Linked DNA regions of Formosa sp. Hel1_33_131. The protein of the gene in region 2 binds, or shares a complex with, the protein of the main gene of each other region. Links are inferred from orthologs where the notes say so. Each region holds a gene or a part of one and is shown on either strand. Other genes may lie near its edges.

The links. The genes of interacting proteins can lie anywhere in the genome.
Region 1: the proteins of tsaD (region 2) and tsaE are in contact, whole or in part, in a crystal structure (PDB 6N9A), measured with the Thermotoga maritima proteins. The link is inferred for Formosa sp. Hel1_33_131 from one-to-one orthologs. Residues at the interface, in WP_004082750.1 of Thermotoga maritima: Cys10, Asp11, Arg49, His50, Leu82, Gly84, Gly135, Gly136, Glu154, Thr155, Leu156, Asp157, Asp158, Ser159, Glu162, Asp165, Lys166, Arg169, Leu170, Tyr175, Lys213, Thr214, Leu217, Tyr218, Gln221, Arg222, Asn324; in WP_004082108.1 of Thermotoga maritima: Leu37, Gly38, Lys46, Lys57, Val59, Lys60, Ser61, Thr63, Phe64, Thr65, Leu66, Met67, Val69, Pro71, Tyr82, Arg83, Leu84, Asp86, Asp88, Phe89, Asp93, Ile128, Asp130, Glu131, Arg134.
Region 3: the proteins of tsaD (region 2) and tsaB are in contact, whole or in part, in a solved structure (PDB 4WQ4), measured with the Escherichia coli proteins. The link is inferred for Formosa sp. Hel1_33_131 from one-to-one orthologs.

The regions. Positions count from the first base shown.
Region 1 is NZ_CP017260.1:28,649-31,731, reverse strand. The notes cover bases 147-3,083. They hold tsaE (tRNA (adenosine(37)-N6)-threonylcarbamoyltransferase complex ATPase subunit type 1 TsaE), read right to left. Parts: upstream 1,860-3,083; coding sequence 1,434-1,859; downstream 147-1,433. Other genes in these bases: FORMB_RS00145 (T9SS response regulator signal transducer PorX), read right to left, coding at 1,861-3,083; FORMB_RS00155 (alanine dehydrogenase), read right to left, coding at 186-1,385; FORMB_RS00160 (hypothetical protein), read right to left, coding at 147-176. Also shown: more of FORMB_RS00160, read right to left, coding at 1-146. UniProt on the Escherichia coli protein: Required for the formation of a threonylcarbamoyl group on adenosine at position 37 (t(6)A37) in tRNAs that read codons beginning with adenine.
Region 2 is NZ_CP017260.1:2,305,615-2,308,564, reverse strand. What follows is about bases 1-2,804. They hold tsaD (tRNA (adenosine(37)-N6)-threonylcarbamoyltransferase complex transferase subunit TsaD), read left to right. Parts: upstream 1-793; coding sequence 794-1,816; downstream 1,817-2,804. Other genes in these bases: FORMB_RS10655 (DUF4159 domain-containing protein), read left to right, coding at 2,519-2,804; FORMB_RS10660 (16S rRNA (uracil(1498)-N(3))-methyltransferase), read left to right, coding at 1,822-2,526; FORMB_RS10670 (translocation/assembly module TamB domain-containing protein), read right to left, coding at 1-574. In the rest of the region: more of FORMB_RS10655, read left to right, coding at 2,805-2,950.
Region 3 is NZ_CP017260.1:1,166,453-1,169,446, reverse strand. Bases 1-2,848 are described here. They hold tsaB (tRNA (adenosine(37)-N6)-threonylcarbamoyltransferase complex dimerization subunit type 1 TsaB), read left to right. Parts: upstream 1-1,012; coding sequence 1,013-1,684; downstream 1,685-2,848. Other genes in these bases: FORMB_RS05205 (hypothetical protein), read right to left, coding at 2,531-2,848; FORMB_RS05210 (mechanosensitive ion channel family protein), read right to left, coding at 1,688-2,494; FORMB_RS05220 (TolC family protein), read left to right, coding at 1-1,009. Also shown: more of FORMB_RS05205, read right to left, coding at 2,849-2,994. UniProt on the Escherichia coli protein: Required for the formation of a threonylcarbamoyl group on adenosine at position 37 (t(6)A37) in tRNAs that read codons beginning with adenine.

The DNA.
Region 1 (3,083 bases), 2.3 Mb from region 2 along the record:
AGTTGCTCTTGAACGGATTCAGAATATTTAAGACTCTTAATTTGAATGTTTTTCAATACACGCGCATCAGGGCCGTAGGCACAACTTGTTTTTTTTCCACTTAAAAAAAACATTAAAAAGACCAATCCTATGGAGAAGCCTCCAAAGTAAAAGACAAAACGGTAAGCAAGCTTCATTTATTAATTTTAAAAGATTAAAAGATTGGCATCGCTGTACTCTAAACCAAACCAATCGGCTACAGATTTATTCGTTAAAATGCCGTGGTAAAAGTACAATCCATTTTTTAATCCCATGTCAAATCTTAGTGAATTTTCTATCCCTCCATCTTCTGCAATTTTCAAAAGATAGGGTGTAAATATATTACTAATTGACACTGAGGAAGTTCGTGCATAACGCGCCGGAATATTAGGGACACAATAATGTATCACATCGTGTTTTACAAAAGTGGGGTTGTCATGAGAAGTAACTTCACTGGTTTCAAAACAGCCGCCCATATCGATACTGACATCTATAATCACAGATCCTGGCTTCATTTGTTCTACCAATGCTTCACTCACTAAAATAGGCGCTCTGTTGTTTCCTTTTGCCGCTCCAATAGCCACATCGCAACGCATCAATGCTTTTTGAAGGTTTTTAGGTTGCATCGTCGACGTGTAAATCGTTCGACCAATATTCGCTTGCAAGGCACGGAGTTTGCTGATCGAATTATCAAACACACGGACGTTGGCTCCGAGTCCAATGGCAGCACGTGCTGCAAATTCACCAACAGTTCCGGCACCAATAATCACCACTTCTGTTGGAGGGACACCACTAATGTTCCCAAACATCAAACCGTTGCCTTCATTTGTAATGGACATAATTTCTGAGGCGATTAGAATAGAGGCAGAGCCTGCAATTTCACTCAGTTGGCGCACCGCAGTAAACGCTCCTTCTTGATCTTTTATAAATTCAAACCCCAATGCTGTGACTTGTTTTTCGGCGAGTTTCTTAAAATATTCTTTATGCTGCATTTTTAATTGTAGTGCAGAAATCAAAAGTGCTTTAGGATTTAATAGGGCAATTTCCTCTAAAGTTGGAGGTTCAACTTTTAGAATTATAGGGCAGGCAAATACTTTCGCTCTGTCCTTAGATATTTCTGCGCCCGCTTCGCTGTATTCATGATCTTCAAAACTGGCATTGTCTCCCGCACCAGATTCAATCAATAAACGGTGTCCATTGCTTGTCAGCGCCGAAACGGCATCGGGGGTGAGACACACTCTTTTTTCTTGAAAAGAGGTTTCTTTTGGGATGCCAATAAACAAGGCTCCTTTTTCCTTCGTCAATTCTAAAGTTTCTTCTTTCGGAAGTAATTGTTCTCGTGTAAAAGGGGAAGTTGGTTTATGCATAGCCTTTAGTATAAAGCATCTAATTTACAATTATTTTTTTGATCACCCCTAAGAAAGTTTTTTTTCTGAGAGTTTGAGAATTCTACCGCCATTTTCAGCAAGGGACAATTCTAAAACAGTGACGTTTTCAGGAAGTAAATTTTCAATCTTTTCAGGCCACTCGATAAAATTCCATACACCAGAACAAAAATAATCTTCAATTCCCATGTCCAATGCTTCATATTGGTTTTTGAGTCTGTAAAAATCAAAATGATAGACGGTATCCTCTGTAACTTTATACTCATTCACAATGGAAAATGTGGGACTGGAAGCAGTATCGGCTCCACCCATTTCTTTGACCATGGCGCTAATGAGTGTTGTTTTTCCTGTGCCCATTTCTCCATAAAACAACAGTGTTTTGGACTGCGCATTTTTCAGAATTGTTTGCGCGACTTCTGCTAATTCTTCGAGCTTGAAATGTAGTTCTTTAGTCATTTTAGCGAGGATTTAAAACCACAAAAGGAATAATGACTTCTTCTAAAGAGATGCCTCCATGTTGATAGGTATTTCTAAAATAATTCACATAGTAATTGTAATTATTTGGATATGCAAAAAACAGATTGTCCTTGGCAAAAATAAAGGTGCTATTCATTGCTGCTGAAGGGAGGTGAATTGATTTAGGATCTTTTACTGCCAACACATCTTTTCCTTCATAAGAAATGCTGCGTCCTGTTTTATAGCGTAAATTAAGACTGGTGTCTTTATTACCAACGACTTTAGAAGGATTTTTTACGTTGATGGTTCCGTGGTCTGTAGTGATAATGAGTTTAAAATTAAGCTCTTTGGCTTGTTTGATAATCTCTAATAAGGGCGAATTTTGAAACCAACTCTTGGTAAGCGATCTGTAGCCTTTGTCGTTGGAAGCAAGTTCTTTCAGAACTTCCATTTCGGTTTTTGCATGGGACAACATGTCCACAAAATTATAGACCAAAACGGTTAAGTCATTCTGCGCTTTTGTTTTAAAGGTTTCCGATAGTTTTTTTCCTGCTCTTAAATTCGTGATTTTTATATATTCATGTTTCAAATGTGAAAGCCCTAAGCGTTTTAATTGCGCTTCTAAAAATTCGGCTTCAAATAAATTTTTACCACCCTCATCTGTATCGTTTTTCCAATACTGAGGATATAATTTCTCCATTTCACTAGGCATTAACCCTGAGAATATTGCATTTCTAGCGTACTGAGTCGCCGTTGGAAGAATACTGTAATACAAACTTTCTTCTTGTGTTTTATAGTGGTTGTTTACTGTAGGTTCCAGTATTTTCCATTGGTCATATCTTAAATTATCAATAACAATAAGCAAGGTAGGCTGGGAGTCGCTAAGCTCGTTTGCAATCTTATTTTTAAAGAGGGTATGAGACATCACAGGCGCTTGGTGGTCCTCAAACCAATCGGGATAAAACTTCTCAATAAAGCGTCCAAATTGTTGATTTGCTTCCATTTTTTGAGCGTCTAATATTTCACTCATGGTGGCATCGTTGGACGATTCTAACTCTAATTCCCAAAACACTAATTTTTTATAAAGTTGTTCCCATTCTTCAAATGAATTTATTTCATTTAAATTCATAGATATTTTACGAAATTCTTGTAAGTAATTAGAAGATGTTTTTTCTGAAACTAGTCTGTTGTGATCTAGGTTTTTCTTAAGTGATAAAAGAATTT
Region 2 (2,950 bases):
CAGCACCTAAGATTAAAAAATCAGAAGCCGATAAATTAAGGGTATGAAGATCTAAAACCGTAGGGTTCTCTAGGTTTTCATCTGTTAGCAAAAACTTGCTGTTGTGTATTCGAACCTCGCTTGATGATAAAAGAAACTTATCGGGAGGCAAAAAATCACTGCTTTTTTGTGAATTCGTTAGCGTTATTGACTTGTCAATCTTTTTAATTGGATTATTTTCATCAAACTTAGCAACAAAAACATCTAAATTCGTATCAACTTCCCCCTTGTAGTTTTTTATGTGAAAAAACAGATCGTACAAATCGATGTCTGCAAATGTGAGTTTACTATCTGCGAGTTTAACAAAACTTAAAATAGAACTGTTTAATTCAGTAATGGAAATCAAGGGGGCATCGTAATGATCCTTAATGAGAATGTTTTTAAGTTCCACATCGCCATTAAACTGAAGTCCTACTTTTTCTATTTTAATAGCAGTCCCGTAGGTCTCATTAATTGAATTGGTGGCATAACTTCCTAGACGTGTTTGGACCGTTGGAATGGACAACACCAAGACCAATAGCAAGAATATCAGCACGAGGGCTGTTACAAATTTTATCAGTATTTTAAAATAGTTCTTGATAAGCGAGACTGGTTATTTTATTTACAATTTAACTAATTATCCTAAAATTTAAACTACCCAAAGCATTTATTTTAGTGCTATTTTTTTTATTTCTTTGCAGTTGTCCTGTTAATGGACAATGTAAGTCGTTTATTTTAATACAAATTAAACGAATATTATCACTAAATCGTCTTAATGCGCTCAAAAAATACATACATTTTAGGAATTGAATCTTCTTGTGACGACACGGCAGCGGCCATTCTGTGCAATGGAAACGTACTGAGTAATGTTGTTGCCAACCAAGCAATCCATCAAAAATATGGTGGGGTGGTTCCAGAATTGGCTTCAAGAGCGCATCAGCAAAACATCGTTCCTGTGGTCGATCAGGCCATTGAACAAGCAGGGATTTCGTTAGCAGACCTCAGTGCCGTGGCATTTACGCAAGGCCCTGGATTGATGGGGTCTTTGTTGGTAGGGACTTCATTTGCAAAATCATTGGCTTATGGACTCGACATTCCGTTAATCGATGTCAACCACATGCAAGCTCATATTTTGGCACACTTTATTGAAAATGAAGATACTGAAAAACCTGAATTTCCATTTCTAGCGATGACCATTTCTGGTGGACATACGCAAATTGTGCGTGTCGATGCTCATTTTAAAATGACGGTTATTGGCGAAACGATTGATGATGCCGTTGGAGAAGCCTTTGACAAGAGTGGTAAAATTTTAGGACTCGGCTATCCTGCTGGCCCCGAAATTGACAAACGTGCAAAATTAGGAAACCCGAAAGCGTTTAAGTTTACGAAACCTAAAGTAGCGGGGCTCAATTTTAGTTTTTCAGGGTTAAAAACAGCGATCTTATACTTCATACAAAAACAGCTGAAAGAAAATCCTCAATTTATTGAAGAGAATCTGGATGATGTGTGTGCGTCCATCCAATATACCATTGTAGGAATTTTGATGGACAAACTAAAATTAGCTGTCAAAGAAACGGGAATCAACCGCATTGCGATCGGCGGCGGTGTTTCTGCAAATTCAGGAATCAGAGACGCTTTGAAAGAAGCTGAAAGTCGCTATGGTTGGAAAACCTTTGTGCCTGCTTTTGAATTCACAACGGACAATGCCGCAATGATTGCGATTGTAGGGCATTTAAAATATTTAGAGAAAAATTACGCGGATCAAAGCATTATGGCTACGGCTCGACTTAAACTATAACTCAAATGCAATTATTCTACAATTCAGAGCTGGAGGCGTCTACAGAAACTTTTAACTTTTCAAAAGATGAAAGTCGTCATATTGTAAAAGTATTGCGGAAATCTACGGGAGATTTGCTTCTAATCACCAACGGAAAAGGGTGGATGTTTGAAGCAGAAGTGGTCATCCCAAACCATAACAAATGTGTGGTTACCATCTTAAAATCAACCTTTGAAGCGCCAAGATCTTATACAATTAACCTAGCCGTTGCACCCACAAAAATGAACGATCGTTACGAGTGGTTTATCGAAAAAGCCACTGAAATTGGCGTGGATCAAATCACACCAATTATTTGTCAGAACAGTGAGCGAAAAGTCATCAAAACAGAACGGTTTGAGAAAATCTTACAATCTGCGATGAAACAATCGCTTCACTCCTATTTGCCAACTTTGGCTCCCGCCATTCGTTTTTCTGATTTCATAAAAACAGCTCAAGAAGGTTCTAAATTTATAGCGCACTGCGAAGACGGAGAGAAATTAAAATTTAAAGATCAAATCAAAGCTGGAGAATCCATCACGATATTAATTGGTCCCGAAGGCGATTTTAGTCCCAAAGAAATTGAGGAAGCTTTGAAACATCAGTATATTCCTGTATCTTTAGGAGCGTCAAGACTTCGCACCGAAACGGCTGGAATCGTGGCGAGTCACACAATTCAACTTTGCAATGAATAAACGGTATGTATATATATTTTTGATTTTAGGAATTCACTTCTGTGGAAGTCAAAATTTAGCGGTTTTAAAATATGATGGCGGAGGCGATTGGTATAGCAATCCGACAGCTTTAAAAAATTTAATTCAGTTTTGTAATTCCAACATTCAAACGGCCATGGACGCCAAACCCCAAACCGTGGAAGTGGGAAGTGCTGCTATTTTTGAATACCCGTTTATACACATGACAGGTCATGGGAATGTGGCATTTTCAGAATCTGATTCCGAAAATTTAAGAGCCTATTTATTGTCTGGTGGATTTTTACATATTGATGACAATTACGGCATGAAGCCTTATATTTTAGAAGCTCTAAAAACAGTATTTCCAGATAAAAAGATGAGTGAAATTTCTTTATCACATCCGATATACAACAGTGCGTTTTCGTTC
Region 3 (2,994 bases), 1.1 Mb from region 2 along the record:
TCAACTCACAATTCTTCAGGACAATGTTTCTATGACCGTTGTCAATGCATTTCTAAATATTTTATTCAACAAAGAGAACCTTAAAATTGCCATAGAACAAGTAACGATCAGTCAGAATCAACTGGACCAAATCACTTCTCAAGTAGAAGCGGGGATTAAACCGAGCTCTGATTTATTTGATGCGGAAGCCACTTTAGCATCTAACAGGTCAAGTGTTGTAAATGCAGAAAATAGTTTAGACTTATCGCTACTAAGTTTAAGTCAAAGTTTGCAAGTTTCCCCTCTTGATTTTGACATTCAAGAGATTCAAATTAATTTAACTTCTGCGTCCTTAGCTTATGATTCATACGATGAAATCTTAGCGTATGCTTTAGACAATCGTGCAGAAATTAACAATGCAGAATTAGGGATAGAAAACACTGATTTTGGATTGAAATTAGCGCAAAGTGCCTATGCCCCTTCATTGAGTTTTGGGGCAGGTTTAGGGTCGTCATATCAACACAGACAAGGAGAACCAGATACGAGAATTCAATTTGTAGAAGACCCAAATAATCCAAATAATACTATTGAAAAGATTGTGCCCTATGGTTTTGGGACCCAATTAGATAATAACTTAGGGTATAATTTAGGATTCAATTTAAGCATTCCAATTTTTAATGGGTTTAAAACAAAAGCCAATGTGTCGAAAGCTAAAATTAATAGAGAAAAAAGTCTTCTTAATTTAGAGCAAGCAAAGCAAAACATTACAACGACAATTACACAAGCATACGCGGATGCAAAAGCTGCTTTGAAACAATACGAAGCATCTAGGTTTTCAGTCATTAGCCTAGAAGAATCATTTAAAAATGTTCAAAATAAATTTAATCTTGGAGCCGCAACTTCCTTTGAAGTTGAGCAGGTAAGAGGGCGCTTAGTAAGTGCAAAATCAACCTTAATTAATTCAAAATATAACTTTGTGTTTCGTTCGAAAGTCTTAGACTTTTTCATGGGCAAACCATTGATTCCATAATTTATGGCATACATTTTAAACATAGAAACTTCTACAACGAATTGCTCTGTGGCATTATCCGAAAACGGAGCAGTTATAGAATTTAAAGAAGACAACAGTCTAGAGTATTCCCATGCGGAACGCCTCCATATCTATATTGACGAAGTTCTTAAAACAGCAAAGGTTTCTAAAAACCAACTCGAGGCCATTGCGATCAGCAAAGGCCCTGGCTCTTATACGGGTTTGCGAATCGGCGTTTCTGCCGCTAAAGGCTTGTGTTATGCGTTGAGTCTTCCTTTAATTTCTGTGCCCACTTTAGAAGCCCTTGCACATCAGGTTGAGAACCCAAAAGGAACCATTGTTGCGATGCTTGATGCAAGACGTATGGAAGTATATTCAGCCATTTATGATGCGGATTATAATGAAATTCGCAGCACGGAAGCTGAGGTATTGACTTCTGAATCGTATCAAGAATTATTGGAATCGGCTCCTCTTTATTTTATTGGAAATGGCGTGGCTAAAACCAAAGATATCATCACGCATAAAAACGCACAATTCATCGAAGACAAATTGCCTTCAGCAAAACAAATGTGTGCGCTTTCTTATGATAAATTTAAAACAAATGATTTTGAAGACGTTGCTTATTTTGAACCTTTTTATTTAAAAGATTTCATCGCCATTCCTTCAAAAAAATAAGGCTTATCCTTTTTTGTGAATTTCGACCACATGTGGATAAGGAATTTCGATACCCGCAGCATCCAATGCCTCTTTGCAGTTTTCTGTAATCTCAAAATAAACAGTCCAATAATCTTCCACGGTACACCAAGGACGAACGGCAAAATTTACGGAACTATCAGCGAGTTCAGAAACATTAACCGTCGGGAGAGGTTCTGATAACACTTTAGAATGCGCAGTTAAAACCTTCAACAGTACTTCTTTAGTTTTTTTAATATCTTCACTATAACCCACTCCAATTGTTAAATCAACTCTTAAGGTTCCTTCGGCTGAAAGGTTGACAATATTGCCATTTGCCAAAGTACCATTAGGGATAATGACACGTTTGTTACTTGGAGTCAAAATTTGAGTTGTAAAAAGTTGAATGTCTTTGACAACGCCTATTTCTCCCTGAGCATTGATTAAATCGTCCACTCTAAAGGGTTTGAATAAAATGATCAAAACACCTCCAGCAAAATTTGCTAATGACCCTTGTAAAGCAAGTCCAAGTCCTAAACCTGCAGCTGCCATAACGGCCGCTAGCGCGGTGGTGTCTATACCAAGTTTAGAAATCACAGCGATGAGTAATACCGCTTTTAATCCCCAGCCTAATAAATTACTAAGAAAGGCTTGTAAGGTATTATCAACGTGACGCGAGTTTAGGAGTTTATTAATTAAGCGAAGAATAAATTTAATTGCATACAGGCCAACAATCAGTAAGGCTAATGCATAAAGTACTTTTGGCGAATATTCAAGCAGTAGGTCTTTTGCAGTGGTTAGGTATTTTTCCATAGTTAAAAAATTTAAGATTTGGGGTTAAATTAATGTTTATAAAGTATTTAAGTAATTAACAAATGTAATTAAATCAGCTTCTCTGGACAACTTAATCTTGTTTGAGTTAATGAAATCTAATATAATTTTTGAGTTCTCAGGGAAAAGTGCCTTTGCAAGTTTCTTTTTCTTGGTAGGCAACAATACAGCCTCTTTATTGGCAAGTTTGATATACATGCGATCTTTCACAGTTTTATACATCGCAGGTTTGGGAGCATCATAGCCCGTTTTAGAAGCCTGTTCTTCAAAAAATACAATTCTATGTTTCTTTAATATGAGGTTCTCTCCTTCCTTGTTTAGTTTCACGAAATACCCCTTTTTTTGATGGCCAGTATCATCGGTGTAACTAAAAATATGATAAGATTCATTGGTCGCTGTAAACGTTATTTTAACCGAGGCATCATTTTTATTTAAAGCATACACGGTATTGTCGGCACCTTGAAACTCCATTTCATCGTCAT